2 regions of the Microbacterium sp. AC132 genome follow, and region 2 is predicted to be linked to the other one. Evidence: predicted binding sites of a transcription regulator. Region 2 holds the regulator's gene; the other holds the start of a gene.
The links. Region 2 encodes LexA, which represses DNA repair genes until DNA is damaged. Its sites were predicted from a motif close to TCGAACANNTGTTCGA; they were not measured.

Region 1 (15,902 bases), 2.9 Mb from region 2:
ATGTGCTTTCCGTCCTCGTCATACGGTTGCCAGCGCGTCGTTCAGCGCGTGTCGATGGGGCACGCCATGGAAGCGTGCGCGGACGGCTCCTGATCCGTCGACGATGAAGGTCGTCGGTGTCTGCATGACCTTGTATCGAGCCGACAGATCCGGTCGATGCGTCAGGTCGACCTCCACGTGGTCCAGGCCCTCCGATTCTGCGACGTAGCTGCTGAGCATGCGTCGTACCTGGGGGCAGCGGGTGCACATCTCGGTGCTGAACTGCACGACTGTCGCTCTCGCGCCCAGGCGCGACACGCCCGCGTCGTTCGGATCGAAGCGCAGATGGCCGCCTCCGCGACGCCGTCCGTCGAGAAGTCTCAGCACGACACCGATCGTGCCGGCGAGCACGAGCAGCGCTGCGGCGAGGAGAAGGGCGACGGCGGGTGACATGCGTCGAGAATACGGGCGATCCGGCACCGCCCGGGCCGATATGTCGCATCGTGACGATCCGACTCGACAGCCCCCAGGGCGGGTAGTCTGGCACACATGAGCGCAGCCGTCCCGACGCCGTACGAAGACCTTCTCCGAGACGTGCTGGAGTCCGGCACTCACAAGTCCGATCGAACAGGAACCGGCACCACCAGCGTCTTCGGGCGGCAGATCCGCTTCGATCTCTCCGAGGGCTTCCCGCTCATCACCACGAAGCGGGTGCACTTCAAGTCGATCGCCTACGAGCTCCTCTGGTTCCTCAGGGGCGACTCGAATGTGAAGTGGCTGCAGGAGCATGGCGTCACCATCTGGGACGAATGGGCGGATGCCGACGGCGATCTGGGTCCGGTCTACGGAGTGCAGTGGCGCAGCTGGCCGACGCCGGAGGGTGAGAGCATCGATCAGCTCGCTCAGGTGATCGAGCAGATCCGGCAGACGCCCGACTCCCGGCGACTCATCGTGTCTGCCTGGAACCCGGCGGACATCCCCGACATGGCGCTTGCTCCCTGTCACGCCCTGTTCCAGTTCTACGTGGCGGACGGCAAGCTCTCCTGCCAGCTCTATCAGCGCAGCGCCGACCTGTTCCTCGGCGTCCCGTTCAACATCGCGTCCTACGCCCTGCTGACGTTGATGGTCGCCCAGCAGGTGGGACTCGAGCCGGGTGACTTCGTCTGGACCGGGGGTGACTGCCACATCTACGACAATCACCTCGACCAGGTGAACGAACAGCTCACGCGCGAACCGTATCCATACCCGACGCTGAGGTTCGCCCGGAAGCCCGAGTCGATCCTCGACTACGACTACGAGGACTTCGTCGTCGAGGATTACCAGCACCACGCTCCGATCAAGGCGGCGGTCGCGGTATGACCTGGGTCGGGCTGATCTGGGCAGAGGCGCACGGCGGCGTCATCGGAGCAGAGGGCGGCATGCCCTGGAACGTCCCCGAGGATCTCGCTCACTTCAAGGAAGTCACCCTCGGCGCTCCCGTGATCATGGGTCGCAAGACGTGGGACTCGCTCCCTGAGCGCTTCCGCCCGCTTCCAGGGCGAGAGAACATCGTCATCACCCGCCAGCAGGACTGGTCCGCGGACGGCGCCCGTCGTGCCGCGACCGTCACGGACGCGGTGCGCGGCCACGAGAAGGTATGGATCATCGGCGGCGCCGAGATCTTCCGCCTGGTGATCGCCGACGCCGACCGCCTCGAAGTCACCGAGCTCGACATCGAGGTCTCCGGCGACGCGTATGCGCCGTCCAAAGCCGGGTGGCGGCTCGTGAACGAGGGGGAGTGGCAGACGTCGCGCTCCGGCATCCGGTTCCGCTTCCTGGGATACGAGCGCTGATGCCCACCGCACTGATCACCGGAGCGAGCGCCGGCCTCGGCGCAGAGTTCGCGCGCCAGTTGGCCCGGCGCCGAGCCGATCTGATCCTCGTCGCACGTTCCGCCGGCGATCTCGAGGTCGTGGCGGCCGAGTTGCGCAGCGAGCACGGTGTCGCGGTCGAGGTGCTTCCCGCCGACCTGTCGATCGACGAGGATGTCGAGCGCGTGGCCGACCGTCTCCGTGATGTCTCCGATCCGGTCGACCTTCTCATCAACAATGCAGGCTTCGGCCTCCCGCTGCAGTTCGCCGACAACGACATCGACGACGAGGTGCGCCATCTGCGCGTTCACGTCGAGGCGTCGATGCGGCTCATGCACGCGGCGCTTCAGACGATGCGCGGCCGTGGGGGCCGGATCATCAACGTCGCGTCCGTCGCAGGGTTCATCTCGCGCTCCACGTATTCCGCGTGCAAGAGCTGGTTGATCGGATTCAGCCGCTGGGCGAATGTCGAGTACGCACCCGACGGAGTGACGGTCACCGCCGTCTGCCCGGGTTTCACGCACACGACCTTCCACGAGCGGATGGGACTCGAACCGGGGCACGAGGGCGTTCCCGGCTTCATGTGGCTCGACGCGCGGAATGTGGTCCGCGAGGCGCTCCGTGACGCGGCGCGCGGAAGGGCCGTCTCGATCCCGTCGCTGCGTTACAAGGCGATCGTCGCTGTCGCGTCCCTGCTTCCGAGCGCGCTGACCTCCGGCGTCGCACGTCGCGGCCGCGTCTGATCTGAACGTCGACCGCGTCCCGCTGTGGGCGCGCCGTGCGCGAATGAGGGCGCTAGGAGATCAGCGGAATCTGCCCAGACGGATACCGGCGTATCCGATCGCCGCCACGGTCTCTCCATCGGTGATGCGGCCATCGGAGATCATGCCGAGGACGTCGGAGAACGGTACCCAGGTGACGGCGTCGATGCCCTCCTCCGCCTGCGTGTGAGTGGAGTCGTCGGACGGAGTCAGACCCCGAGCGAGGAACACGTGCTCGGGGGCGTGGGCGATCCCGTTCAGGGCGTTCATCGTTCCGAGTTCCGTCCAGTCCTCGGCGACGAAGCCCGTCTCCTCGAGCAGCTCGCGCTGCGCTGCAGCGAGCGGTTCTTCGCCGTCGCTTCCTCCGGCAGGAATCTCTATCGACACTCCGGTCGTGTAGCGCTCGAGAGTGATGAGGCAGACGCGGTCCTCGTCATCGAGTGCGACGACGAAGACTGCCGGATGCCGCATGGTCACCACGCCGTAGATGCCATCGCCCCCGGGCCCCGTGACCTGGTCCTCCCGAACCTCGATCCACCGGTTCTCGTACACCGTCGACGATTCGCGTGTGACCCATGCCATGGAGTCGAGCCTATGTGGATCCCTATCGAGATGATGGTCGCGATCGTCCGGGGAGATGTCATCCGCCGTCCCTCGTCTGGGTGAGCGGCATCCGAACCGATACGCTGGGGGCATGACGCACTCGGGCAACCCCTTCGGACAGGTTCTCGTCGCGCTCGTCACTCCGATGACGGCCGACGGCGAAGTCGATTGGCCCGCCGTCGAGAAGCACATCGATGACGTCATCACCGCCGGTGCTGACGGAATCGTCGTGACGGGAACGACCGGCGAGACCTCGACCCTGACGGACCCTGAGAAGCTCCAGCTCGTCGAGGTCGGAAAGTCGGTCTCGGCCGGACGCGCCAAGATCATCACCGGCGGTGGATCCAACGAGACCGCGCACGCGATCGAGCTCTACAAGGCGAGCGAGAAGGCCGGCGCAGACGCCATCATGATCGTCACGCCGTACTACAACAAGCCGACCCAGGCCGGGATCCTCACGCATTTCCGCCTGGTGGCCGACGCCACCGACCTGCCGGTGATCCTCTACGACATCCCCGGTCGCACCGGCGTGCCGATCAAGTACGAGACCATCCTGCGCCTCGCCAAGCACCCGAACATCCTCGCAGTGAAGGACGCCAAGGGCGACTTCTCCGAGGTGAGCCGCGTCCTGAACCAGACCGACCTCATGTACTTCTCGGGAGACGACGCGAATGTTCTGCCGCATCTCGCCATCGGCGCGACCGGCCTGATCGGCGTGACCGCCAACGTCGCGGCGGCTCCGTACCGCACCATCATCGACGCCGTCAACCGAGGCGATCTGACGACGGCCACGGCAGAGCACAAGAGGCTCGAGCCGCTCGTGCGCGCGGTCATGACGCATGTCCCGGGAACCGTCGCCGCGAAGTACATCCTGCACGGCCTGGGCCGGATCTCCAGCCCCCGCGTGCGTCTGCCCCTGGTGGGTCCCGAAGAGTGGGAGGCCGCGCTCATCGAGGACGAGCTCGATCTCGTGAGGGACGTTCCGGGAGCAGACTTCTCCAACTTCCGCCCCGACCGCAACGCGGCCGCGGGCGGCGCCCTGCCGAAGGTGCACGGCACGACCCGCTGAGAACGCACGCGCCGAGGCGCGTCACCATGAACGAACGGACGCGTGGAGTGTCCGACTGAGGAGACAGCATGTCCATCCCGCTCGCAGAACCCGCAGCTCTCGACGAGGGGACGCTGCGGGTCACTCCGCTCGGCGGACTCGGTGAGATCGGTCGCAACATGACCATCTTCGAGTTCGACGGCAAGATCCTGATCGTCGACTGCGGAGTGCTCTTCCCGGAGGAGCACCAGCCCGGAGTCGACCTGATCCTGCCGGACTTCGAGCCGATCAAGAGCCGCCTCGACGACATCGTCGGAGTCGTCCTCACCCACGGGCACGAGGACCACATCGGTGCCGTTCCCTACCTGCTGCGCCTGAAGAGCGACATCCCCGTGATCGGATCGGGCCTCACGCTCGCGCTGGTCGAGGCGAAGCTCAAGGAGCACCGCATCAAGGCCTACACCCTCACGGTGAAGGAGGGCCAGCGGGAGCAGGTCGGACCGTTCGACCTCGAGTTCATCGCGGTCAACCACTCGATCCCGGACGCACTCGCCGTGGCGATCCGCACTCCCGCGGGCCTCGTGCTGGCGACCGGCGACTTCAAGATGGACCAGCTTCCGCTCGACGGACGCATCACCGACCTCCGCGCGTTCGCCCGCCTCGGCGAGGAAGGGGTCGACCTGTTCCTCGTCGACTCGACGAACGCCGACGTGCCCGGGTTCACTCCCACGGAGCGCTCGATCGGCCCCGTGCTCGATCAGGTCATCGGCAAGGCGCCTCGCCGGGTCATCGTCGCGAGCTTCTCGAGTCACGTGCACCGCGTGCAGCAGGTTCTCGACGCCGCGCATGCGCACGGCCGACGGGTCGCGCTGCTCGGACGGAGCATGCTGCGCAACATGACGATCGCCGAGGACCTCGGATACCTGAAGGTGCCGAGCGGTCTTCTCATCGACTACAAGAAGGCCCGCGACCTTCCGGACGACAAGATCGTCTACATGTCCACCGGCTCGCAGGGCGAGCCCATGGCCGTTCTGAGTCGCATGGCCAACCTCGACCACGCGATCGAGCCCGGACCGGGTGACACCGTCATCCTGGCCTCGAGCCTCATCCCCGGCAACGAGAATGCCGTGTACCGCGTGATCGACGGTCTGACCAAGCTCGGCGCGAACGTGGTGCACAAGGCGAACGCCAAGGTGCACGTCTCGGGCCATGCTGCAGCGGGTGAGCTCATCTACTGCTACAACATCCTGCGACCCAAGAACGTGCTGCCCGTGCACGGCGAGTACCGCCATCTGATCGCCAACGCCAAGCTGGCGCAGGACACGGGCATCGAGGCCGAGCGCACGATCATCGCCTCGAACGGCACGGTCATCGACCTGAAGGGCGGCGACGCCCGAGTGGTCGGCCAGCTCGATCTCGGTTTCGTGTACGTCGACGGCTCGACCGTCGGCGCGATCACGGACGCAGACCTCAAGGATCGTCGGATCCTGGCTGAAGAGGGCTTCGTCTCCGTGATCGTCGTGGTCGATGCCGCCACCGGTCGCATCATCTCCGGTCCGGAAATCCACGCGCGCGGCATCGCCGAAGACGATTCCGTCTTCGATGACGTCACCCCGAAGATCATCGCCGCCCTCAAGGAGGCCTCCGGCAACGGCGTGCGCGACACGCATGCGCTCTCGCAGGTCATCCGTCGGACCATCGGGCGCTGGGTCAACCAGAAGCTCCGTCGTCGTCCGATGATCGTCCCGCTGGTCATCGAAGCGTGATCGGAGCCCGGTGGTTCGCGGGTTCCCAGTCGACCGACACTCGGCTGTAACGCGAACGGCCTAGGCTCACTCCATGCCGGACGTCTTCTCGATTCGACCCGCCGACCAGGCGGACGGGAGCTTCCTCGGCGACATGGTCGTCGAGGCGGCGAACTGGCGCTCGGGCGGGGCACGCGCTCGGCATGAGATTCTCAGCGCCGTCGAGCACCGGCGCTACATCGCGGGGTGGATGCGGCCGGCGGATGCCGGTTTCATCGCGCTCGACTCCGATCTGCGACCCATTGGTGCGGCGTGGTATCGGATGCTCGCACCGGACGACGCAGGCTTCGGTTTCGTCGGAACCGCGGTGCCCGAGCTCATCATCGGAGTGCAGCCGATCTGGCGGGCGCACGGAGTCGGACGGACCCTGCTTCGACGCCTCGTGACCCACGCGCGCGAGCAGGGGCACCCTCGGATCAGCCTCAGCGTCGAACGGGACAACTTCGCGCACGCCCTGTATAGGTCGGAGGGTTTCGTGGTCACCGACGCGGGGGATCTCCGTGACACGATGGTGCATCGCACGTCCTGATCTCCCTTCGCGGGCCCGGGAACCGGCCGGAATGCCGCGTCATTACGGGTGAATGTCGGCCTCTGGCCGTAACGTGAGAGCATGGCCAGGAGTACCACGAAGTCCGCGCGCGCGTCCGAGAGCGCCACGCCTCGCCCGAAGCGGCAGGCTGCGCCGAAGGCCCAGGCTGCGCCGAAGAAGTACATCGACGAGATCGACAAGCCTCCGGTGGCGGTACGAGCGTGGAACGGGCTCGCCCACGGCGTCGGTGGCCTGTTCCGGGCATTCGGCCCGGAGACGCTCGAAAAGGATGACCGGCGCGACGGATTCCCCTTCCTGCTGGTGCTTCTGGCGATCGCCGGAGCGGTCAACGAATGGTTCTTCATCGGCAACGAGGTCGCGTCGAACATCAGCGCCTACTCGGTGGGGCTTCTGGTCGGGCGCGTGGCTTTCGTCATGCCCGTGCTGCTGCTGCTGCTGGCAGGGTGGCTGTTCCGCCATCCCTCGTCCGTCCACGACAACGGGCGCATCGGCATCGGCTTCGGACTCTTCGTGCTCACCCTGGCAGGCTTCTGCCACATCGCAGCGGGTCGAGTCGACTCCGCCGGACTGCTCGTTCGTGCGCAGCCCCGGGACGGCATGCCTGCGCTCAGCGAAGCGGGCGGTCTCTTCGGCTGGATGATCGGTGAGCCGCTCTCGTATCTCACTCCGGTGGGTGCCTATATCGTCCTGGCCCTGCTGGCGGGACTCAGCATCCTGATCCTGACCAAGACTCCGCCGAACCGTATCGGGCAGCGCCTGGGCGACCTCTACGCGTGGATGTTCGACGCTGAGCGCACCGAGAAGCCTGCGAAGGAAGCCGCGGCGATCGACGAGTCCGACAAGGTCGACGACCCCGACGTCCTTCCCTGGTGGCGGCGGAACAAGACCGGCCGTGAGGAAGACCCCGACGAGGGGAGCCTGGGCTCCGACGACATCACCGCGCTGCTGACGACCTCCGAGCCGACTCCGGCTTACGATCAGGCCGTCGTCGTGGAAGATCCGTACGACGCGGCGACGGAGGTGCTGACGGACGTGCGGTCCGTGACGGAATCCCTGGCAGGGCAGCAGACCACCGCATTGCTCGACGACGAGTCCGACACCGGAGAGATGCCGGAGCTTCCGGGTCTCGACGGCTTCGGCACGGCAGGGCCGGGGGAGCGAGGCCCCCAGGCCCCCGTCGCCCCGTACGTGCTGCCGTCGCCAGGTCTTCTGGTCGAAGGGCCTCCACCGGTCGCGCGCTCCGAGGCGACCGACAAGGTGATCGAGCAGATCACGAGCGTGCTGACACAGTTCAAGGTCGACGCGAAGGTCACTGGTTTCTCGCGTGGCCCCACGGTCACCCAGTACGAGGTCGAGGTGGGGCACGGCGTCAAGGTCGAGAAGATCCTCCAGCTGAGCAACAACTTCGCCTATGCGGTCGCATCGAACGATGTGCGGATCCTGTCGCCGATACCCGGAAAGAGCGCGATCGGAATCGAGATCCCGAACGCCGACAAGGAGATGGTCGCGCTCGGCGATGTGCTCAGGTCTCCGGCAGCGCACAAGAGCACCCACCCGATGACGATCGGCGTCGGAAAGGACGTCGGTGGGAACATCGTCATCGCCAACCTCGCGAAGATGCCTCACCTGCTTGTCGCCGGTTCCACCGGCTCCGGAAAGTCGAGCTTCGTCAACTCGATGATCACGAGTCTGCTCATGCGCGCCCGACCCACGGATGTGCGGATGGTCCTGATCGACCCCAAGCGCGTGGAGCTGACGAGCTACGCCGGGGTGCCGCACCTGATCACACCCATCATCACGAACCCCAAGAAGGCGGCGGAAGCGCTGCAGTGGGTCGTGAAGGAGATGGACATGCGGTACGACGACCTCGCGTCGTTCGGGTTCCGTCACATCGACGACTTCAACCGTGCCGTCCGCGCCGGCGAGGTGGAGCTTCCCGTGGGAAGCGAACGCGTGCTCAAGCCCTACCCGTACCTCCTCGTCGTCGTCGACGAGCTGGCGGACCTGATGATGGTCGCCCCGCGCGATGTCGAGGACTCGATCGTCCGCATCACCCAGCTCGCACGCGCGTCCGGTATCCACCTCGTGCTCGCGACGCAGCGACCCAGCGTCGATGTCGTGACCGGTCTGATCAAGGCGAATGTCCCCTCACGCCTCGCGTTCGCCGTCACGAGCGTCACAGACAGCCGCGTGATCCTCGACAGCCCCGGCGCCGACAAGCTGATCGGACAGGGCGATGCGCTGTTCTCGCCCATGGGGTCGTCCAAGCCGTTCCGATTGCAGGGTGCGTGGGTCGATGAGAAGGAGATCGACGCGGTCGTCAAGCACGTGACGCGTCAGGCTCGTCCGGACTACCGCGCCGACGTCCAGGAAGCGCTGGAGCCCACGAAGAAGAAGGAGGTCGACGAGGACATCGGCGACGATCTCGAGCTTCTTCTCGCCGCGGCCGAACTCATCGTGTCGTCGCAGTTCGGGTCAACGTCGATGCTGCAGCGCAAGCTCCGCGTCGGGTTCGCGAAGGCCGGTCGCCTGATGGACCTCCTCGAGTCGCGAGAGATCGTCGGCCCGTCAGAAGGATCCAAGGCGCGCGATGTGCTGGCGACGGCCGAACAGCTGCCCCAGGTCATGGCGAAGCTGCGAGGCGACGACACTCCGCCGAAGCCGCCTGCCCCCTCCTCGGCCGCGACTGCTGCCGGAACGCCGCACGACCCGGTCGAGGCGCAGTTCCAGGGACTTCCTGTGGTCGAGGCTGAAGACGATGGCGACGAAGACGCCTGGGGACTGACGGGACGCGACTGATGGCCATTCCACGGCAGCTTCCCAACGCGATCACGGTCGCGCGCATACCGCTCGCGGTGATCTTCTTCGTCCTTCTGCTGATCGGTGGCACGTTCGGACTCGACGACATCGCTGTCCGCTGGATCGCCGCCGTTCTCTTCATCGTCGCGATCTCGACCGATTGGGTCGATGGCTATCTGGCCCGCCGCTACGAGATCGTCAGCGACTTCGGAAAGCTCTGGGACCCGATCGCCGACAAGCTGCTCACCGGCGCGGGATTCATCGGTCTCGCGATACTGGGCGAGCTGAACTGGTGGCTGGTGATCATCATCCTCATCCGGGAGTGGGGCATCACGATCCACCGTCTTATTGTCGCGAAGGAGCACGTCGTGGCTGCGGCCTGGATGGGCAAGATCAAGACGGCCGTGCAGGCGGTGGCCCTGTCCTGGGCGCTGCTTCCGTTGCACGTCGTGATCGGGCTGGAGCCGTGGCTGCTCGTGACCGCCATCCTGATGGTGCTCGTGCTGATCCTCACCGTGGCGAGCGGAATCGACTACATCGTCGCGCAGGTACGAGGCGCGCGGCAGCCCTCGTGACATCTGCGTCGGCCGTGCTCGCCGCGCTGGTCGAGCGTGGCTGGACGCTCGGTGTCGCGGAGTCGTTGACGGGCGGTGCTCTCGCTGCCGAGTTCGTCTCCGTGCCGGGGGCGTCGGCCTCGCTCCGCGGAGCGATCGTCGCGTACGCCACTCCGGTGAAGCACACGCTGCTGGGCGTCGACGACGCGTTGCTCGACGCGCACGGTCCCGTGCACCCCGACGTCGCTCTTCAGATGGCGGCGGGGGTGCGCGGTGCGTTGAACGTCGACGGGGCCCCTGCCGACGTCGGCGTCTCGACCACGGGTATCGCGGGGCCGGACTCACCTGACGGTCAGCCGGTCGGCACGGTGCATGTGGCCGTGGTGACGCCGGATTCCTCGGTGACGGAGGTGTTTCGATTCGACGGTGATCGTACCGAGGTGCGGGCGCAGGCGGTCGACGCGGCGATCGATATGCTCGCTCGGGTTCTGCGGGAATAGGGGATGGGTGCGCTCCGTTATCTCCTATGTGCTCACACCGAAAGCACAGCGTGCGAAGGTAGATTTTGTGAAGGTCGGTAGGACTAGACTGGCGGTCTCTTCGAGGGAGACCTCGAGAAGGCGATCTGGGAGGAGGTTCCGATGATTCTTGTACGACAGGAAATCGGCGATGTGCTGAGGGACTTCCGCCTGCAGAAGGGGCGGACGCTCCGGCAGGTTGCAAGCAAGGCTTCTGTGGCGCTGGGCTATCTCAGCGAGGTCGAGCGGGGCCAGAAGGAAGCATCGAGTGAGATTCTCGCCTCGGTGGCTGACGCTCTGGATGTTCCCATCTCGATCATCATGCGAGAGGTCGGCGACCGGATCTCGGTCCTCGAAGGCATTCAGGTCTTCCCTGATGTCGTTCCGGACGACCTCGTGGCTTCTGTCGAGCCCGAGCTGTCGCTCCACTGAACGTCGGACTCTCATAGCCTCTGATGCGACGTAGTGAGTTCCTCCGCGCAGTCGACGCGGAATTCGGCGGTCGCGGGTCATCTCTGATCAGCGACCTCGTTCTGACTCAGCTCGCCGGGCGCACTGCCGACGAAGCGCTGGACGCTGGCGTCGCACCGCGCGAGATCTGGCTGGCGCTGTGCGCCGAGACGGATGTCCCCCTGGAGCGGCGACACGGTGCAGGTCGTCTGGAGCCGCGCAAGCGATGACCCTCTGAGGCGTTCGCGGCGAGGGCCGCGTTCGAGGCGGTTTCGATTTGCGACACGCCGCGACGGCGTGTCGTCGAATATGTGTTCGAAACGGGCGTAGTCTTCTGCACAAGTGGTTCAGAGACGTTTCTCTCCCTGTTTCGCGGTGCTGACGACGCAATGTCGGAGGCTCCTCCTACGGTGAAGAACAAGCCGAAGAGCCATACGCCTTGTCGGAGAGTTCCGCCCAGCCGGGAGGACCGCGACAGCCTACAGGCGGCACCACGCGAGCATAAGGAGCACGTCATGCCATCACCCGCTGACCGCGAGAAGTCCCTCGAGACCGCCCTCGCCCAGATCGATCGTCAGTTCGGAAAGGGGTCGGTCATGAGACTGGGCAGCGACGAGCGTGCGCCTGTCGCCGTCATTCCGACCGGTTCCATCGCTCTCGATGTCGCCCTCGGCGTCGGAGGACTGCCGCGTGGACGAATCGTCGAGATCTACGGTCCTGAGTCGTCGGGTAAGACGACGCTCACCCTCCACGCGATCGCCAACGCTCAGCGCGCCGGCGGAATCGCTGCCTTCATCGACGCCGAGCACGCGCTCGACCCTGACTACGCCGCGAAGCTCGGTGTCGACATCGACGCCCTTCTCGTCTCGCAGCCCGACACGGGTGAGCAGGCGCTCGAGATCGCGGACATGCTCGTCCGCTCCGGGGCGATCGACCTGATCGTCATCGACTCCGTGGCCGCGCTCGTGCCTCGAGCCGAGATCGAGGGCGAGATGGGTGACTCCCACGTGGGTCTGCAGGCTCGTCTGATGTCTCAGGCGCTGCGAAAGCTCACCGGTGGGCTCAACCAGACGAACACCACGATGATCTTCATCAACCAGCTGCGAGAGAAGATCGGTGTCTTCTTCGGCTCGCCGGAGACCACCGCGGGTGGAAAGGCGCTGAAGTTCTACGCGTCCGTCCGAATGGACATCCGCCGAATCGAGACTCTGAAGGACGGCACCGACGCAGTCGGAAACCGTACGAGGGTCAAGGTCGTGAAGAACAAGATGGCTCCGCCGTTCAAGCAGGCTGAGTTCGACATCCTCTACGGCGTCGGCATCTCCCGTGAGGGCAGCCTGATCGACTTCGGTGTGGAGCACGGCATCGTCAAGAAGTCCGGGTCCTGGTACACCTATGACGGTGACCAGCTGGGACAGGGCAAGGAGAACGCGCGAACGTTCCTGCTCAAGAACCCCGACATCGCGCTGGCGATCGAGACCCAGATCAAGCAGAAGCTCGGCATCGGAGGAGCCACCGAGGCACCTGCTGACGAGCTCGCCGAGCGCCGCCCGGCATGATCGTGATGGTTCGCGGTTGTGGCGCAACCGGAGTGAACCATGAGTGATGGCGGGGGCGAGCCTCAGGAGCTCGCCCCCATCATCCCTCTGTTCGGCCGCGATTCCGCGCGGATGAAGCCGGTCGATCGAAGTACTGCCGGGTCCGATGCAGTCACCCCCCGCGCCGCGGAAGACGCAGGCCTCGTGGAATCGACGGCGGCAGGAGTCGCATCCACCGGCGACTCGGCTCCAGCTCCACTCGTCGACTCTCGTGGGCCCAGCGAACGGCATCCAGCTCGTGGCGCTGCGGCTCGGTCTGCTCCCCGATTGCGTGCACTGCAGCCGCACGAAGACTCAGCAGATGAGAGCGGAGTCGATCCGTCGAAGCTGCGTGTCGACGCCGAGGAGCTTCTCGTGCGCAAGCTGAGGGCTCGATCGCTCTCTTTGTCCGAGGCGCGGATGGTGCTCAAGGGCTACGAAGAGAACGGCGTCCGGCTCGACTCCGGATCGATCGACGACGTGATCGACGACTTCTGTCGCCGCGGCTACCTCGATGACGCGGTTCTCGCCGATCAGCTCGTGATGTCGGGAATCGAGCGAAAAGGACAGGGAAGGGTCGCTCTGTCGCGAGCGCTCTCGCAGCGGGGGATTCCCCGCGATGTGATCGACGCGGCATTGGGCGACGTTCCCGACGACGACGCGGAGCGTGCACTCGAGTACGCTCGCTCGAAAGCACGATCGATGTCGCGCCTCGACCCGGATACTGCTCTGAGACGCCTCGTCGGTCAGCTATCACGTCGCGGGTACAACGGTTCCATCGCGATGACGGCTGCGAAGACGGCCCTCGCCGAGGAATCTTCCGGCTCGTCGTCGCGGGTCCGATTCGTTGATTCGGACTGACACCCGGGAGGGCGCGCACCTCGCCCGGCGCTGGCCGGTCAGCGGCAGCGGCAGCGAGGGGGAACCGCTCGTACAATGGGGAGATCATGACTATCCCGCGCAGTGAACCGACGATCATCGCGTCGTCGTCAGCCGCAATCGACCGTGACGGGCGCCAGCGTTCGTACGAGGTCCGCACCTTCGGCTGCCAGATGAACGTCCACGATTCCGAACGTCTCTCGGGCTCGCTCGAAAGTGCGGGATACGTCCGAGCCACGGACGGCGCCGAGGCCGATGTCGTGATCATCAACACGTGCGCAGTTCGCGACAATGCCGCGGGCAAGCTCTACGGGACCCTCGGTCAGCTCGCTTCGGTGAAGCGCCGCAAGGACGGCATGCAGATCGCCGTCGGGGGCTGTCTCGCCCAGATGGACAAGCAAGCCGTTCTCGATAAGGCCCCATGGGTCGATGTGGTCTTCGGCACGCACAACATGGGGTCGCTTCCCGGCCTTCTCGAGAGAGCGCGACACAACGGTGACGCCGAGCTGGAGATCCTCGAGTCGCTCGAGGTGTTTCCCTCGACGCTCCCGACCAAGCGCGACTCTGCGCACAGCGGGTGGGTGTCCATCTCGGTCGGATGCAACAACACGTGCACCTTCTGCATCGTTCCGAGCCTTCGCGGCAAGGAGAAGGACCGGCGTCCGGGTGACATCCTGAACGAGGTCCGCCTCCTCGTGGAGGATGGTGCCATCGAGGTCACCCTGCTCGGACAGAACGTCAACTCCTACGGCGTGGAGTTCGGCGATCGCCAGGCTTTCGGCAAGCTCCTGCGCGCGGCGGGCGAGATCGACGGACTCGAGCGCATTCGGTTCACGAGTCCTCACCCGGCTGCGTTCACCGACGACGTGATCGACGCGATGGCTGAGACTCCCACTGTGATGCCGCAGCTTCACATGCCGCTGCAGTCCGGCAGCGATCGCATCCTCAAGTCCATGCGTCGTTCCTATCGCAGTGAGAGGTTCCTCGGAATCCTCGACCGCGTCCGTGATCGCATTCCGCATGCCGCGATCACCACCGACATCATCGTCGGGTTCCCCGGTGAGACCGAGGCGGACTTCGAGGACACGATGCGGGTGGTCGAACAGGCCCGCTTCTCGAGCGCCTTCACCTTCCAGTACTCGATCCGCGAGGGCACACCGGCGGCGACCATGGAAGACCAGGTTCCGAAGGCCGTCGTGCAGGAACGCTACAACCGGCTCATCGCGCTGCAGGAGCGCATCTCGCTCGAAGAGAACCAGAAGCAGATCGGCCGCGAGGTCGAGGTCCTCGTCTCGACGGGCGAGGGCAAGAAGGACGCCGAGACGCATAGGCTGACCGGCCGGGGAGAGGACAACCGCCTCGTGCACTTCGAGGTGACCCCGGGGTCGGCTGTTCCCCGGCCCGGTGACGTCGTCTCGGTGACCATCACCCATGCGGCTCCGTTCCACCTGCTCGCCGATGACCCGACGGGCTCCCCGCTCAAGATCCGTCGCACGCGCGGCGGGGACGCGTGGGATCGCGCCCAGGCGGAATCGTGCGCCGTGCCGGCGCCTGCGGCGCCCGACGGCACGCGGGCGGTGTCTCTCGGCCTGCCGACGCTGCGCGTCGGCAGGTGACCGCTGCTCGCGACGAAGCCGGTATCCAAGGGATGACGGGTACGGAGCCGGGCGGCACGCACGATGCGCCGCGGCTCTGGGCAGTCGTCGGCGCGACGGGGACGGGCAAGAGCGATCTCGCGCTCGATCTCGCCGAGGCGCTGCGCCGGCGGGGCAACGCAGCCGAGATCGTGAACGCCGATGCGATGCAGCTCTACCGCGGAATGGACATCGGCACGGCGAAGCTCGCCGCCGCAGACCGACGCGGTATTCCGCACCACCTCTTCGACGTGCGCGAGGTTGACGAGGAAGCGGCGGTCGCCTGGTATCAGCCTCTTGCGCGCTCCGTGATCATCGATATCCAGCGCCGTGGTGCTGACGCGATCCTCGTCGGCGGCTCCGGACTCTACGTCTCCAGCGTCGTCTTCGACTTCGCCTTCCCGCCGCGCGATCCGGTCATCCGCGCTCGGCTCGAACGCGAGCTCGAGGACGAGGGTGCGGGGGCGATGCTCGACCGGCTGAGAGCGCTCGACCCCGCCACGGCGGCGCGCGTCGACCCGCACAACGGGAGACGCGTGGTCCGCGCTCTCGAGGTGCTCGAGCAGGGCAGCGCCACGCACGGTGCCGCTCTGCCGGAACAGCCGTCGCTCTGGCAGGCGGACACCCGACTGATCGGTCTCCATGTCGAGCGCAGCGTCCTCGTCGAACGGCTCGACGCACGGGTCGAACAGATGTGGCGTGCAGGCCTCGTCGACGAGGTGGCGGGGCTCCGGCGGCAAGGGCTCGAGGATGGCGTCACTGCGCAGCGTGCCATCGGCTACTCCCAGGCTCTGGGGCAGATCGACGGGCGGCTCAGTCAAGACGAGGCGATCGCCGAGACGCAGGCCCTCACGCGTCGGTATGCCCGACGTCAGGTGTCCTGGTTCAAGCGGTA
Region 2 (15,902 bases):
GTGGTCACGGTGTGCTCAGTCCAGACTGCGCCGTCCCACCAGCGCTGCCGGCCCGCTCCGTCGTCGTACCACCCTGCCGGGACCGTCATGATCGCCGTTCCGCTCGGGTCTCAGCCGGCCGACGGAGCGACGTCGATGCGCGCGATGTCGCGTCCGGCCTCGTCAGTGACGACGAAGACGTAGGACTCGCTCTGGGCGATGTCGAAGGTGATCGGGCCGCTGACCGTCTGCCCCGGGTCGAGGAGCTCGTTCGGTGCGCCCGTCACGAAGAAGTCGACCTGACCCTCGACTCCCTCTGCCGTCTCCAGAGAGGTGAACAGCGGGTTCGCGGCCGTCGTGCCCTCGACACCGGTCCACGTCGTCTCGAGGGTCACGTAACCGCCGTTGGTCGAGGGGACGCTCGAGCCGTCGCTGGTCGCCCAGCGCGCCTCGGTGACAGTGATCTCGCCGCTCCCGCCCAGGAAGGTGAGTGCGACGGTGTCGCCGATCGTGCCCTCTTCGACCTGCGCGGACCCCGTGCCGTCGTCGGTCGTGCCGTCGTCGATTCCGGTGTCGGAATCGCTCGACGGCGGCGCGGACGGCAGATCGCGCACGGCCTCGGACACCGTCGCGAAGACGATGACGAAGAACATGACGACCGCGATGATCGCGCCGATGATCGAGAGGATGAGTCCGGAGATGCCGGGCCACTTCCTGCCCTTGAGGAAGAGCGAGATGAGCGAGACGATGAAGCCCACGCCGAGCAGGAGCCATCCGAGCCAGAAGATCACCGGGATGCACGACAGGATCGTTCCGAGCGCCGCGAGTCCGAGCCCGACGAGCCCGAGGACCGACGGGCGGGCCGGAGCCACCGGGGTCGTGGCGCCGTATGCGGGCGGGTATCCGGCGGGCGCACCGTACTGCTGTCCGGCGGGAGCGTACGCGGCGGCGCCGGGGTACGAGGGTGAGGGTGCCGCCGAACCCGGGTATGCGGGCGCGGCGGGGTACTCCTGGGGATACGAGGGGGCTGCGGTGCCCGGGTAGGAGGGTGCACCACCTTCGGAGGGACCCGCGGTGTTCGCATACGGGGGCACAATGTCGTCGGTCGGCGTCGGGGACTCCGGAGAGGTGGAACCCTGCTCATGCGTGGTGCCGGCCTCGTCGACAGGGGCATCGGTCACGGTCGCGCCGTATGAGGGCGCGGCGCCCGCGTCCTGGTGGGCGGACGGCTCGGCCGGAGTCTCCGCGTCGGCGCGGGAGTCGGAGGGTGCGGGCGTGTTCCACGACTGGCTCTCGACCGCGGCGACCGACTCGATCGCAGCGGCCGTCTCCGCGGCTGCTGCCGAATCGGGAATCGCGTCGGACGAGGAGTGGCCCGATACGTCAGCCGACTCGGAACCCCGGTCCGTGGTCGCTTCGCCGGTCAGACCGCCGGCCGACTCGCCTGCTGCAGACGGGGCGGATTCCACGATGGGGGCGAAGTGCTCGGTCCACTGGGTGCCGTCCCACCACCGCTGACGCCCGGATCCGTCGTCATACCAGCCTGCAGGCGTCGTCATGGTTCCCCCTCGGAGTATCGTCCATGCTGACGGCACGGATCGGCACCTCCATGTATAGCAGTGGAGTGCGACACGCAGGGGGTCGAGCGGGGTGTCGCTCGCAGGCAGACGAGGGTGCGCGCTTAGGCTCGAACCGCCATGATTCGGTTCGAGAACGTCACGAAACGCTATCGCGGGACCTCGCGGCCCGCTCTGTCCGATGTCGACTTCGAAGTGCAGCGCGGGGAGTTCGTCTTCCTCGTCGGCGCGTCGGGGTCGGGCAAGTCGTCCTGTCTGCGACTCATCCTCCGCGAGGACGTGCCGACGACGGGTCGAGTCGCCGTGCTCGGCCGCGATCTGCGTTCGCTTGCGAACCGGAAGGTGCCGTACTTCCGCCGCCACATCGGATCCGTGTTCCAGGACTTCCGACTGCTGCCGTCGAAGACCGTCTATCAGAACGTCGCCTTCACGCTGCAGGTGACCGGCTCGTCGCGCGGCTTCATCCAGCAGGCGGTGCCCGAGGCGCTCGCGCTGGTCGGACTCGACGGGAAGCAGAAGCGGATGCCGCACGAGCTCTCCGGCGGCGAGCAGCAGCGCGTCGCGATCGCACGGGCGCTCGTGAATCGCCCCCAGGTCCTGCTCGCGGACGAGCCGACCGGAAACCTCGACCCGGCGACGTCGGTCGACATCATGCAGCTCCTCGCCAGGATCAATGCCGGAGGCACCACCGTGCTGATGGCCACGCACGAGGCGGGCTTCGTCGACCAGATGCAGCGTCGGGTCATCGAACTTCGCGATGGCGAGATGGTGCGAGACGAGGTGCACGGCGGCTACGGAGACACGTCGAACATCCCGCGTCTGGTTCCCGAGGAGGTGCGCGGTGCCGCCGCGGCCGCTGCACTCACTGCTGTGCAGGAGGTGCAGCGCCAGACCGCCGACCTCTCGCTGGTCCGCGCCGCGCTCGCTGAGGAGCTCAGCGCGCAGCGCAAGGCGGAATCGGCGTCCGCAGACGCCGTCCCGACCGCATCCGAGACTCCCGAGGCTCAGGCGGCGCCGATCGAGCCGCCGGTGATAGACGAGCAGCCGGCGGTCGCCCTCGCGGCGCGGACGCATCCCATCGTGCTGCCGCAGGTCGACGTCGCCGAGCTCGGCGTGGCCGATCGACTCGGTCTGTCCGACGACGGCACGGAAGAAGTGGGGCCGACGTCGTGAGAATCGGACTCATCCTCGCGGAGGCCCTCGGAGGGCTTCGTCGCAACATCTCGATGGTCATCTCCGTCGTGCTCGTGACATTCGTCTCGCTGACCTTCGTCGGCGCCGCGATCCTGATGCAGGCGCAGATCGGCACGATGCGCGGCTATTGGACCGAGCGGGCGCAGGTCGCCGTCTACATGTGCTCCGACATCTCGGAGCAGGACACCTGCGTCGACGGCGGCGCCTCGGAGGAGCAGGTCGACGCCGTGCGAGCACAGCTCGACGGCGAGGCGCTCGCTCCTCTCATCAGCGAGGTCAGCTTCGATTCCAAGGAAGACACGTACGCCAAGCTCGTCGATCAGCTCGGCGAGGACCAGGCGAGCGTGATCTCGCCCGAGCAGGCGTTCGAGGTCTTCTTCGTCACCATGAAGGATCCCGGCCAGTCGCAGGTCATCTCCGAGGCGTTCAACGGTGTCGCGGGGGTGGAGCAGGTCCAGGATCAGCTCCAGTACCTCGAACCCCTGTTCTCCGCCTTGACGGTCGCGACCTACATCGCGGTCGGTATCGCAGCGCTCATGCTGATCGCCGCCATCCTCTTGATCGGCACGACCATCAGGCTCTCCGCGTACGCCAGACGCAAGGAGATCGGGATCATGCGCCTGGTGGGGGCGTCCAACCGCTTCATCCAGACGCCGTTCGTCCTGGAGGGCGTCTTCGCTGCCTTCCTCGGCTCGGCCCTCGCAAGCGCGGCCGTCGTCGCCGGCGTCCACTTCGGCGTCGACGGCTACCTCCGAGGACGCGTGCCGTTCATCACGACCTGGGTGTCGATGCGGGACGCTGCCGTCGTCGTCCCGGTGCTGATCGGCATCGGCGTCGTGCTCGCCGCGCTGTCGGCGGGTTTCGCGATCCGTCGCTGGCTTCGCACCTGACCCGCGCGCCGGTATAGACTGACAGGCTGTCGTGCGCCCGTGACGGGCACCGGAACCATTGCGCGACGCGGATCAGGAGAGAATCATGCCCAGGGAACGCGGGGAGAAGGTCGTCGCGACCAATCGTCGCGCACGTCACGACTACAACATCGAGAAGTCGTACGAGGCGGGGATGGTGCTCACCGGCACCGAGGTGAAGTCACTGCGCCAGGGGCGCGCGAACCTGAGCGACGGATATGCGTTCGTCAAGGGGAACGAGGTCTTTCTCGACTCGGTGCACATCCCGGAGTACTCGCAGGGCCACTGGACCAACCATTCGGCGAAGCGCGTCCGCAAGCTGCTGCTGCACCGTGAGGAGATCGCGAAGCTGCAGCACGCGGTCTCCGCCGGCGGCTACACGCTGATCCCGCTGAAGCTGTACTTCTCCGACGGTCGCGCCAAGGTCGAGATCGCTCTCGCCAAGGGAAAGCGCGAGTTCGACAAGCGCCAGACCCTCCGCGAGCGTCAGGACACCCGCGAAGCCGAGCGCGCGATGCGTCTGCGCAACCGCGTGGGGGAGTGATCAGCGCGCGGGCGTGAATCCGAACACGCGTCCGAGGAAAGCGAGCTCCCTCTCGAGGGCGTCGATGATCGTCTCGCTCGACCGGAAGCCATGGCCCTCGCCCGGGTACAGCACGTACTCGTGCTCCACACCACTCGTCGCCAGCGCATCGCGGATCGCCTCGGACTGTGCCGGTGGCACGACACGGTCGTCCGCACCCTGCATCAGCAGCACCGGCACGTCGATCCGGTCGGCGTGTGTCAGGGGCGAACGCGCGACGTAGAGTGCCTCCGCCTCGGGCAGCGGACCCACCAGCCCCTCGACGTAGTGCGCCTCGAAATCGTGGGAGTGCGCGCTCAGCATCCGCAGGTCGACCACTCCGTATCGGCTGATCCCCGCGGCGAACGTCCCTCCCCGCACCAGCGACGAGAGCACCGTCCAACCGCCCGCCGACCCGCCTCTGATCGCGATGCGGGCGGGATCCGCGAGCCCGGCATCGGCGAGGCCGCGGGCCGCTGCGATCACGTCGTCGACGTCGACCACGCCCCATCCGCCGTCCAGCCGTTCGCGGTACGCACGGCCGTAGCCCGTCGATCCGCCGTAATTGACGTCGAGCACGCCGATGCCGCGGCTCGTCCAGAACGCGACGGCGGCGGACGCCGCGCCGGTCACATGCGCGGTCGGGCCGCCGTGGACGAGCACGATGTAGGGCGGGAGCTCGTCATCCGCGGCCGGAGCGTGGGCCGAGGGATTCGTCGGCGGGTACGCGAAGGCATGGACGGGCCCGTGCGAGCCGTCGACCAGGACCTCGGATGCGGGCGGCATCCACGCAGGATCGGTCGGCGCAGCTCCCGCGACGGCCTCGACGCGACCCGTGTCGACGTCGACGCACCAGACCCCGGGTTCTGTCGTCGAGCTGTTTCCGGAGAGCAGCACGCGGGAGCCCGCGACATCGTCGACACTCACGTGGCCGTCTGCGGGGAGGGGAATGCGGTGGGCGCTGCCGTCGGGGTCGATGACGACGACCCGGTCGCGACCGTTCGTGCGCACAGCCACGACGCGACCGTCGGCGAGCGGGCGGTACCAGCGATTGCCGAGCACCCAGAGGCCGTATCCCGTGTCGGCGTCGTCGTCGATGATCTGCTCCGCCGTGCCGACCGCCTGGGCTCCGCTGACACGCTGTCGGTGCAGAGCCCAGCGGCCCGAGGGATCGTCGGAGTACACGATCTCGTCGTCAGCCGTCCACTCGGGCTGCAGCGCGGCGCGAGTGGACAGCTCTGTGCGCGCGGTGCCGTCCGAGATCACCAACGACGCTCGCTGCCACGGCATCCGATCGCCGGACCACTCGACCCAGGCGGCACGAGAACCGTCGGGAGACAGTGCCGGATGAGCGTAGAACGACTCGCCTTCGACGAGGGTCTTCAACAGCGCAGGCCGGTCGGATGCCGACCCGTCGGTCGGGATCTCGACGATGGCGCGTCGGTGAGGGGAGGCGGACAGGTCCTCCCGCACGGCGAACAGGCGGCCGCTCTGCAGACGCAGACCGCCGTGCGCCGGGCCCGGGGGTGTCAGAGGAACGGGGACACCGCCGCGGGGCATGCGGTGCACGCGCTGATCCTTGGCATCGACGAAGTACAGCGTGCCGTCGGCATCCGCGGTCCACGCCCCGCCGCCGTACTCGTGGACGCGAGACCGAGCGCTCCATGGCGCGGGAAGGATCTCGGCACCCGTCGAACTTCGCACGGTCAGGCGACCGCACTCGGCAGGGATCGACTCACCCCACCAGATCTCGTCAGCCACGAAGGCGCTGCCATCGATCCGCGGAGACGACGCGGCGATCCGGTCGGGGGTGAACGGAGAGGTCCAGGTACCGAACGGCGACGACATGGTTCGAGCCTATGGTGCGTCGACGCCCGCCGTCACCGGCAGGGCGGGAGGGGAGTCAGACCGCGCGCAGCACGGCGACGATCTTGCCGAGGATGACGGACTCGTCGCCGAGGATCGGCTCGAATGCGGAGTTGCGAGGCAGCAGCCAGGTGTGGCCGTCGCGTCGACGGAGAACCTTCACCGTCGCCTCGCCGTCGAGCATGGCGGCGACGATCTCACCGTTCTCGGCGCTGCTCTGCGACCGCACCACGACCCAGTCGCCGTCGCAGATCGCCGCATCGATCATCGATTCGCCGGACACCTTGAGCATGAACAGGTCGCCCTTGCCGACGAGCTGCCGGGGGAGCGGGAAGATCTCCTCGACCTGCTGGTCGGCGGTGATCGGGACACCTGCGGCGATGCGGCCGACGAGCGGCACGAGCGCCGCGTCTCCCACGGGGGTCGCCACATCGGCGGGATTCTCTCCGCTGGTGCCGGGGAGGTCGATGAGCACTTCCATGGCACGGGTCTTGCCGGGGTCGCGTCGCAGATATCCGCTCAGCTCGAGCTGGCCGAGCTGGTGGGTCACGCTGGACAGCGACTTGAGGCCCACGGCGTCGCCGATCTCTCTCATGCTCGGCGGGTACCCGTGACGGCTGATCGACGTCTGGATGACCTCGAGGATCGCCATCTGCTTGGGACTCAGGCTCTTGCGGCGACGGGTGCGCGGGACGTCGGCGTCGGGGGCGGAGATGTCGCTCATGGTGCTCCTCAGGTGTGCGATTCCGGCGTCTCAGTTCGAATGTCGGAGGCCCGTGGTGGGGTGTTGACATCGAAACCGTATCCGAGAATCGCGCCGAAGTGGAAGATCTGTTCGAGCGTGTCGGCCGATTCCCGGACTTCTGTTTCGAAGAACGCTTGACAGATGTTCGAATTCGAAGATAACTTCGGAACGTAGCTTCGCATTCACGGCTCCCGGCCGAGGCGCGAATGCGAACGCTACGCCAACTTCACCGCCCACGCGGTAGATGCAGAGGAGCACGACATGAGCACCATCACCTTCAGCAGTGCAGCAGTCCTTCCGGCTCGTCCGGCGACGCGGCTCAAGCTGACGGCGCGCGGTCGACGTGTCGTTCTCGCTGTCGCGGCCGTGCCGCTCGCAGCCGGGATCGCATTCGCCGCACTCAGCGGCGGCAGTGCGATGGCCTCAGGCGAACAGACCGCCACGGCATCGTTCGCGACGGTGACGGTGATGCCCGGCGACACGCTGTGGTCGATCGCTGAGAGCGTGGCCCCCGGCGCGGATCCGCGCGACGTGATCGGCGACATCACGCGTCTGAACCTGCTGCGCGGCGGCGAGCTGCAGATCGGCCAGGAGCTGGCGATTCCGGCGCAGTATTCGGAATGAACCCGTGAGGGCCGTTCGATCGAGCGGTGCGGCGCGGAAGCGCGTTCACACTCCGTCACCACGAGCGTCTGTGTAGCGAAGGCGGCCTACCATGGGAAGGGTGACTGCATCACTCGCCGACCTCCCTCTTCGCGACGACCTCCGAGGGCTCACGCCCTATGGAGCGCCGCAAGCGCCTCTTCCGATCGCACTCAACGTCAACGAGAACACGCATCCGGTTCCCGACGCGGTCGCCAGTGACATCCTGGACGACATCGCGGTCGCGCTCCGCGATGTCAACCGCTACCCGGATCGCGAGTTCACCACGCTCCGGGAAGGGTTCGCGGAGTACCTCGGTCATGGTCTCGAACCGGCTCAGATCTGGGCGGGCAACGGGTCGAACGAGGTCCTTCAGCACATTCTGCAGGCGTTCGGAGGGCCGGGCCGCACGGCGTTCAGCTTCGCCCCGACCTACTCGATGTATCCGCTGATCTCGAAGGGCACCGGAGCGCGTTGGGTCGCCGGCACCAGGCAGCCCGATTACACGATCACCCCCGAAGAGGCGGCAGCGCAGGTGCGAGATGTCGATCCTGACGTCATCCTGCTGTGCTCGCCGAACAATCCGACAGGCACGCCGCTGGGCCTCGACGTCGTCGAAGCCGTGTACGAGGCGTCGAACGGAATCGTCGTCGTCGACGAGGCGTACCAGGAGTTCGCGCCGCACGACGCGGCATCGGCTCTGACCCTTCTCGAGGGACGACCGCGGCTCGCCGTCTCCCGCACGATGAGCAAGGCCTTCGCCTTCGCGGGTGCCCGCGTGGGGTACCTCGCCGCGGATCCTGCCTTCATCGACGCTCTGCGGCTCGTGCGCCTGCCGTACCACCTCAGCGCTCTCACGCAGGCCGCAGCCGTCGCCGCTCTGCGCAACTCCGACGTGATGCTCGGCATGGTCGAGGAGATCGTCGAGCAGCGGGATCGCATCTCCGCGACACTCGAGGCGCTGGGGTACACCCCGCATGAGTCCTGGTCGAACTTCGTCCTGTTCGGGGGTGTCGCAGAGCCCCAGAAGGTCTGGCAGCAGCTCTATGAGCAGGGTGTTCTCATCCGCGACGTCGGGATACCCGGGCACCTCCGCGTCACCGCGGGCACCGAGGCGGAGACCACGGCATTCCTCGATGCCCTCGCCTCGATAGGATCGGCTTCATGAGCAGCCCCGCCCAGACCCCGCGCACCGCCACGCGTGTGCGCAGCACGTCGGAGTCCACCGTCGAGCTCGAGCTGAACCTCGACGGCACCGGTGCGAGCCGTATCGACACGTCGGTGCCGTTCTTCGATCACATGCTGACGGCTTTCGCGAAGCACTCGCTCACGGACCTCACGGTGCGCGCCTCGGGGGACACGCAGATCGACGCACACCACACCGTGGAGGACATCTCGATCGTTCTCGGTCAGGCCATCCGTGAGGCGCTGGGCGACAAGTCCGGCATCTCGCGATACGGCGACGCTCTCGTGCCGCTCGACGAGGCGCTCGCTCAGGCTGTCGTGGACATCTCGGGGCGTCCCTATCTCGTTCACACGGGGGAGCCTGTCGGTTTCGAGCACCACCTCATCGGCGGCCACTTCACCGGTTCGCTCGTGCGCCACACGTTCGAGGCCATCACCTTCAACGCGGGACTCACGGTGCACGTACGCGTTCTCGGTGGCCGCGACCCCCACCACATCGCCGAAGCCGAGTACAAGGCATTCGCTCGGGCGTTCCGCCAGGCCAAGGCCCTCGACCCCCTGGTCGACGGCATCCCGTCGACGAAGGGCGCACTGTGAGCAGGGCTCCCCGGGTCGCCGTCTTCGATTACGAATCCGGCAACGTCCACTCGGCTGTCAAGGCGCTCATCGCCGCCGGTGCTGATGCGGTGCTGACGCGCGACCGCACGGAGGCGCTCGAGGCCGACGGTCTCGTGGTGCCGGGGGTCGGCGCGTTCCAGGCCGTGCGCGATGCGCTCTACGCGCACGGCGGCGACGAGATCATCGATCGTCGGCTCGCAGGCGGGCGCCCGGTGCTCGGCATCTGCGTCGGCATGCAGGTTCTGTTCGCGCACGGTGTCGAGCGCGGGCACGATTCCGAGGGTCTCGGCGAATGGCCGGGAGCGGTCACGGAGCTCAACGCGCCGGTGCTGCCGCACATGGGGTGGAACACGGTCGAGCCGGGCGCCGAATCGGTGCTGTTCAAGGGCATCGAGAACGAACGCTTCTACTTCGTGCACTCCTATGCCGCGCAGTCGTGGGAGCTCGATGTCATCCCGCCGTTCCCTCAGCCGGTGCTCACGTGGTCGACGTACGGCGATCCGTTCCTCGCTGCGGTCGAGAACGGGCCGCTCTCCGCGACGCAGTTCCATCCCGAGAAGTCCGGAGAGGCCGGAATCCAGCTGCTCCGCAACTGGGTCGACAGCCTTCGGTCCTGACGCGCCGGCAGCCCGCTGAGCCGCCGTCGATCCGAACCGCGGACGACCGGTCCGTCGGGTCCTCTGCCGAACGGCTCAGAAGCCTCGGGCGACGGCGGCCGCGGCAGAGAGCCACGACCGCTGCGTCGGCGCCGCAAGTGCACGAAGACGGAGGTGACCGTCGACCATCTCCCGATCGAAGGGGATGCCGACGACTTCGCGCGCGAGCGGCTGATATCCGGCGATGACGTCTGCGACTTCGGCGGGGGATGCCTTCGGGTCCGCCTGGCTGACGACGACCACTGACTCGCGAGCCAACCGTGCGGATCGCTCGTCGCGGTCTTCGAGTGCCTCGAGCAGCAGCGCCCCGGCCTCGGCATGGTCATCACGTGTCGTCGTCGCCACGACGATCTGGTCGGCGAGGTCGATCATCCGCAGCCACATCGGATCGGACTCGTCGTTGCCGGAGTCGATGATGATCAGACGGTAGAACTTGGCCGCGATCGCGTGGATGGAGTCGACGTCACTGGGCCGGAGCCGATTCTCGTGGGCCAGTCGGACGGGCTTCGACCGCAGGACGTCGTACTTCTCCTGCGGCTGGTGATGCACGAAGTGCGCGAGGTCGGCTGACTGTCCCTGGGCTCCCAGCAGGCGCTGGGTCTGCGGAAGCAGTTCGAGCAGTGTGCGATCGTGCGCCCCCGTCTCGGTGCGCCAGCCGAGGGTGCCGCGGGTCTGGTTGTTGTCCCACGCGAGAACCCCGGCGCCGCCGTACTGCGCGAAGACCGCCGACAGCAGCACGGTGGCCGGTGTCTTTCCCGCCCCGCCCTTCCCGTTGACGACAGCGACGGTGCGGGGGCCCGGCCAATGGCGGCTCACCGCGTGCTCGTCGTCGCGGACGGCGCGTTCGCGAGCGCTCGGGCCGAGGGTGAACCCGACGCGGTTGAGCAGCCCGCGTCCGCCCTGACGCGCTGGCTCCTCACGGCGCTCCTCCTGAAGGAACGAGCGACGCCCCACGCCCTGCTCGCGCTGCTGACGACGCGAGGATGCCGAGGACGCCGACTCTGCAGCGGCGGCGTTGGGCGCGGACGGGGCCGAGGCGGGCACGGGCAGCGGCGGAGCGGGCGGTACGTCGGAAGACTGGGGGCGCGGCGCCGTGGCCGCCGGAACGGCGGGCCGCACGGTGCTGTCCTGAGTCGAAGAGCTCTGCTGTTCCGACCACGCGGTCGAAAGCGATCCGGTCGCAGCGGGCGCTCCGGAAGGTGCCGGCGTCGTCGGTACCGCAGGGGCTGCGGGCGATGCGGCTGAGGGCGCGGGCGGTACTGCAGGGGCGGCGGGTGGCGCAGCGGGGACCGAAGGCGGTGCGGAGATCGGCACAGCGGGGGTGGCCGGCCGCGCATCATCGGAAGGAGGAGCTGCGGCGGAGGCTGCTGCCCATGCCGCTGCGGCTCGTGTTCCCGGCGCGGGGGCGGGCTGGGGTGCCGGTCGGGGGTGCGGGGCTGTGGGCTCCGCGTCGGGTCCAGCCGGCATCTGAGCGCGCTCATCCGGAGTCTCGGGAGGCAGCGCATTCCCGCGTCGCAGGGGTCCGCCTCCTCGCGCTTCCGCATCGCGCACCATGGAACATCTCCTCACACACCGAAACAGGGGCGTCATCGAGGCTACCGCGTGGCACGGGAGGTTCTCTGCTGTCATCGTTTTGGAGCGGGCCGATACGCGGGCTAGTGTCGATTCTCGTGCCGACGAATCGGTCTCTCCATCTCACCTGAGGACGTCATGAACGACTTCGCGCAGTCTCCCGCTCTCACCCTGCTTCCCGCCGTCGATGTCGCCGGGGGCAAGGCCGTCCGCCTCACTCAGGGTGAGGCCGGCACCGAGACCAGCTACGGCGACCCGCTCGACGCCGCGGGGGAGTGGGTCGCACAGGGGGCGAAGTGGATCCATCTCGTCGACCTCGATGCCGCTTTCGGACGCGGCAGCAACGCACCGATCCTCCGCAAGGTCATCAAGCAGTTCAAGAACGTCAACGTCGAGCTGTCCGGCGGCATCCGTGACGACGCGACGCTCGAGGCGGCTCTCGAGAGCGGTGCGACCCGCATCAACCTCGGCACGGCCGCGCTGGAGAACCCCGAGTGGGCCGCCGACGTGATCAGCCGTTACGGCGAAGCGATCGCTGTCGGGCTCGACGTCCGGGGCACGACGCTGGCCGCTCGCGGGTGGACGAAGGAGGGCGGCGACCTCTGGGAGGTGCTCGAGCGCCTCGAGGATGCCGGCTGCAGCCGTTACGTCGTGACCGACGTCACCAAGGACGGGACCCTCAAGGGACCGAACCTCGAGCTGCTGCGCGAGGTCACAGCCCGCACCCCGAAGCCCGTCGTGGCATCCGGAGGCATCTCGAACCTCGATGACATCGTGGCGCTCCGCGAACTGGTGCCGCTGGGCGTCGAAGGCGCCATCGTCGGCAAGGCACTCTACGCCGGCGCGTTCACGCTGGCTGAGGCGCTGGATGTCGCAGGGGACTGACGACGCCGGGGACCACGGTCCCCACGACCGTCATGGGTCGCACGAGCACCCGTCCAGCGATCGGGGCGACTCGGCCGGTGTGCCCTGGGAAGGCCGCAGCTTCCAGTCGAACCCTCATGCCGCCGACGACGGATCGGCCGACCCGGTTCTGCTCGACGCGCTGCTGCGTTTTCGGGCGGGCGACGGTGCTCAGACCGAGGTCGTCGACGCGTTCCGTTCGGCGCGGGTCCTGATCCCGCTCATCGCCGAGAAGGGCGAGGAGGGCGTGGCGCCGAGCGGTCTCGCTGTCGACAAGACTCAGGAGCTCTCGATCGTGACGGTCGCGGCTCCCGACGGCCGTCGCGTGCAGCCGGTGTTCTCGTCGGTCGAGGCGATGCAGCGCTGGGACGCGACGGCCCGTCCGATCCCGGTGGAAGCCGTGCGCGCCGCTCTCGCAGCGTCGGCGGAGGAGACGGATCTGATCGTTCTCGACCCGACGTCCGACACCGAGTTCGTCCTCCGTCGTCCCGCGGTGTGGGCAGTCGCGCAGGGTCATCGGTGGGAGCCGAGTTTCCTCTCGCCCGAGGTCTTCACTGCTCTGCAGGAGAGTGTCGCGCATGAACTCGCAGTGATCGACGTCGCCGTCGCGGCCGGAGACCCGGACGCCCGTCTACGCGGACCGGAACTGATCGTCATCCTCGAGCTGGTCGACGGGCTCGAGCGCGAGGTGCTCGATGCCGTGCTCGCGCGCCTGGCGCAGCGGTGGGCGGCGGATGATCGCATCGCGGTGCTCGCCGACTCTCTCACCGTGAAGCTGCGTCGCTCGGCCTGACCGGCTCGGTGCTGCCACCGACCGGTCAGCCGCAGCGGCCGGCAGTCCCTAGTTGACCGGGCCTGTCCACTTCTCGCCCGGACCCTTGCCGATCGGGTCGGGAATGGTCGACGCCTCGCGGAACGCGAGCTGCAGCGAGCGCAGCCCGTCTCGGAGGGACCGCGCGTGCATGTCGCTGATCTCCGGTGCGCCGGCTGTGATCAGCCCGGCGAGGGCGTTGATGAGCTTGCGCGCCTCATCGAGGTCGAGCTGCTCCGCGGCGTGCGGGTCGTCGGCGAGGCCGAGCTTGACCGCCGCGGCACTCATGAGGTGGACGGCTGCGGTCGTGATGACCTCGACCGCCGGCACATCGGCGATGTCCCGCGTGGCGGAGGACGCCGCCTCCTCCTGCCGTGCCCAGCGCTCTTCGCGCTCGCGTGCAGCCTCATCCGATGCCTGGTTCGTCACTTCGCCTTGCCTTCTGTTAGACTTTGTCGGGCTCCGGAGCGTCATGCTCCGGTACGAAAGAGGATTCACTTCCCACCCGCGCTTGCCGTTCCAGGCTACCGGGTCTTGCACTCCACCGGATCGCGTCGTCAGACGGGGTCCGGCAGGCAGGGTGCGGAGCCGGCGTCTGAATGCCGGTGGGTGGGACGATTCTGATTTCGCCCGGGGTGCTGACAGCATCCTGGTGGCCGAATCCCATCGTCTAAGGAGCTACGCATCAGCGATCCCCGCACCAATGAGCGCATCCGCGTCCCCGAGGTCCGCCTCGTCGGTCCCGCGGGTGAGCAGATCGGCGTCGTCCGCATCGAGGCGGCGCTGCGCCTTGCGCAGGAAGCAGATCTCGACCTCGTCGAGGTCGCGCCCAACTCGAAGCCGCCCGTGGTCAAGATCATGGACTACGGCAAGTTCAAGTACGAAGCCGCCCAGAAGGAGAAGGAAGCTCGCCGCAACCAGGCGAACACCATCCTCAAAGAGGTCCGCTTCCGACTGAAGATCGAGGCGCACGACTACACGACGAAGCTCAAGCGCGCCGAGGGCTTCCTCAAGGCCGGCGACAAGGTGAAGGCCATGATCCTGTTCCGTGGTCGCGAGCAGTCGCGTCCCGAGCAGGGCGTCCGTCTCCTCCGCAAGTTCGCCGAGGATGTCGCCGAACTCGGAACCGTCGAGTCGAACCCGACCATCGACGGCCGCAACATGGTCATGATCGTGGCTCCGCTCAAGAGCAAGTCCGAGGCGAAGCAGGAGCAGAATGCGGTTCGCGACGCCCAGCGCGCAGCGAACAAGCAGGCCGCCCGCGAAGCCAAGACCGACGCCGACGAGCCGGCCGAGGCCGCAGCGGAGTAACTCCCGCCCCCAGACTCCCGCACCGCGGGTTGACACCGTCGCCTGAGAAGGCGCCATACGAAGGAAGAGAAGATGCCGAAGCAGAAGACCCACTCGGGTGCTAAGAAGCGCTTCAAGATCACCGGCAGCGGCAAGCTGAAGAAGCAGCAGGCCGGAATGCGCCACAACCTCGAGCACAAGTCGAGCCGTCGCACCCGCCGCCTCAACCAGGACCAGGTGCTGTCGAAGGCTGACACCAAGGTCGCGAAGAAGCTTCTCGGTCGCTGACGCGCCCGAACGCACGATAGGAACACAGGAAAATGGCAAGAGTCAAGCGGGCGGTAAACGCCCACAAGAAGCGTCGGGTCATCCTCGAGCGCGCCTCCGGCTACCGCGGTCAGCGTTCGCGCCTCTACCGCAAGGCCAAAGAGCAGGTCATCCACTCGCTGGTCTACTCGTACCGTGACCGTCGCAAGCGCAAGGGCGACTTCCGTCGTCTCTGGATCCAGCGCATCAACGCCGCTGCACGCCAGAACGGCATCACGTACAACCGCTTCATCCAGGGCCTCGGTCTCGCGGGTGTCACCGTCGACCGTCGCATGCTCGCCGACCTCGCGGTCAACGACGCAGCGACCTTCACGACGCTGGTCGAGACGGCGAAGAAGGCTCTGCCTTCCGACGTCAACGCTCCGAAGTCGGCTGCGTAAGCAGCTCTTCACCACAGAGGACGCTCTCCTTCGGGAGGGCGTCCTCTGTCGTTCGTCCGGCGTTTGCGCAGGAACGGTCCTGCCGTTCTCTAGACTGTGAACGTGCTGGAGAACCCCCGTTCGCCCCGAGTCCGTGCCGTCGCCAAGCTGACCAAGCGCAGCGCGCGCGCCGAGACAGGGCTCTACCTCCTCGAAGGTCCCCAGGCGGTTCGCGAGGCGCTGACCTACAGTCCTCAGGCGATCGTGGAGCTGTTCGCGACCCCGACCGGCTGGGAGAAGCATCCGGACATCCGCGCGAAGGCATCGGATGCCGGCATCGACGTGGAGTACGTCACGGAGTACGTGCTGAACGCGATGGCCGACACGGTCACTCCGCAGGGGCTGGTGGCCGTCGTCCGGCAGGCGCCCACGTCGGTGCGGGACATCTTCGCGGCATCCCCCCGTCTGGTGGCGATCTGCGAGGAGATCAGGGACCCGGGAAACCTCGGCACGATCATCAGGGCCGCCGATGCGGCGGGAGCCGACGCCGTCGTGCTGACGGGCCGCACGGTCGACCCCTACAACCCGAAGGTCGTGCGCGCCACGACAGGTTCGCTGTTCCATCTGCCCGTGTCCGTGGGCGCAGAGCTCTCGGATGTGGTCGAGAAGGCTCACGCCGCGGGACTCCGGATTCTGGCCGCGGACGTC

Region 1: the regulator LexA is predicted to act here: its motif matches at 11,221-11,236, upstream of recA (recombinase RecA).

Annotation. Positions count from the first base shown of each region.
Region 1 covers NZ_OZ409862.1:2,910-18,811, reverse strand. Annotated here, with positions in the region: gene ACZZZQ_RS00115 (DUF4395 domain-containing protein) at 1-2, opposite strand, end outside; gene ACZZZQ_RS00110 (thioredoxin family protein) at 19-432, opposite strand; gene ACZZZQ_RS00105 (thymidylate synthase) at 529-1,338, shown strand; gene ACZZZQ_RS00100 (dihydrofolate reductase) at 1,335-1,811, shown strand; gene ACZZZQ_RS00095 (SDR family NAD(P)-dependent oxidoreductase) at 1,811-2,572, shown strand; gene ACZZZQ_RS00090 (NUDIX domain-containing protein) at 2,633-3,172, opposite strand; gene dapA (4-hydroxy-tetrahydrodipicolinate synthase) at 3,285-4,262, shown strand; gene ACZZZQ_RS00080 (ribonuclease J) at 4,331-6,007, shown strand; gene ACZZZQ_RS00075 (GNAT family N-acetyltransferase) at 6,081-6,575, shown strand; gene ACZZZQ_RS00070 (FtsK/SpoIIIE family DNA translocase) at 6,657-9,395, shown strand; gene pgsA (CDP-diacylglycerol--glycerol-3-phosphate 3-phosphatidyltransferase) at 9,395-9,970, shown strand; gene ACZZZQ_RS00060 (CinA family protein) at 9,967-10,449, shown strand; gene ACZZZQ_RS00055 (helix-turn-helix domain-containing protein) at 10,591-10,899, shown strand; gene ACZZZQ_RS00050 (DUF3046 domain-containing protein) at 10,923-11,147, shown strand; gene recA (recombinase RecA) at 11,433-12,476, shown strand; gene ACZZZQ_RS00040 (regulatory protein RecX) at 12,783-13,355, shown strand; gene miaB (tRNA (N6-isopentenyl adenosine(37)-C2)-methylthiotransferase MiaB) at 13,442-14,989, shown strand; gene miaA (tRNA (adenosine(37)-N6)-dimethylallyltransferase MiaA) at 15,022-15,902, shown strand, end outside.
Region 2 covers NZ_OZ409862.1:2,935,621-2,951,522, forward strand. Annotated here, with positions in the region: gene ACZZZQ_RS14095 (DUF2510 domain-containing protein) at 1-89, opposite strand, end outside; gene ACZZZQ_RS14100 (DUF2510 domain-containing protein) at 111-1,538, opposite strand; gene ftsE (cell division ATP-binding protein FtsE) at 1,677-2,729, shown strand; gene ftsX (permease-like cell division protein FtsX) at 2,726-3,640, shown strand; gene smpB (SsrA-binding protein SmpB) at 3,726-4,202, shown strand; gene ACZZZQ_RS14120 (dipeptidyl-peptidase 5) at 4,203-6,068, opposite strand; gene lexA (transcriptional repressor LexA) at 6,124-6,810, opposite strand; gene ACZZZQ_RS14130 (LysM peptidoglycan-binding domain-containing protein) at 7,093-7,455, shown strand; gene ACZZZQ_RS14135 (histidinol-phosphate transaminase) at 7,547-8,641, shown strand; gene hisB (imidazoleglycerol-phosphate dehydratase HisB) at 8,638-9,255, shown strand; gene hisH (imidazole glycerol phosphate synthase subunit HisH) at 9,252-9,893, shown strand; gene ACZZZQ_RS14150 (MinD/ParA family ATP-binding protein) at 9,969-10,976, opposite strand; gene priA (bifunctional 1-(5-phosphoribosyl)-5-((5-phosphoribosylamino)methylideneamino)imidazole-4-carboxamide isomerase/phosphoribosylanthranilate isomerase PriA) at 11,643-12,389, shown strand; gene ACZZZQ_RS14160 (SseB family protein) at 12,373-13,200, shown strand; gene ACZZZQ_RS14165 (DUF1844 domain-containing protein) at 13,249-13,647, opposite strand; gene infC (translation initiation factor IF-3) at 13,879-14,529, shown strand; gene rpmI (50S ribosomal protein L35) at 14,602-14,796, shown strand; gene rplT (50S ribosomal protein L20) at 14,829-15,215, shown strand; gene ACZZZQ_RS14185 (TrmH family RNA methyltransferase) at 15,318-15,902, shown strand, end outside.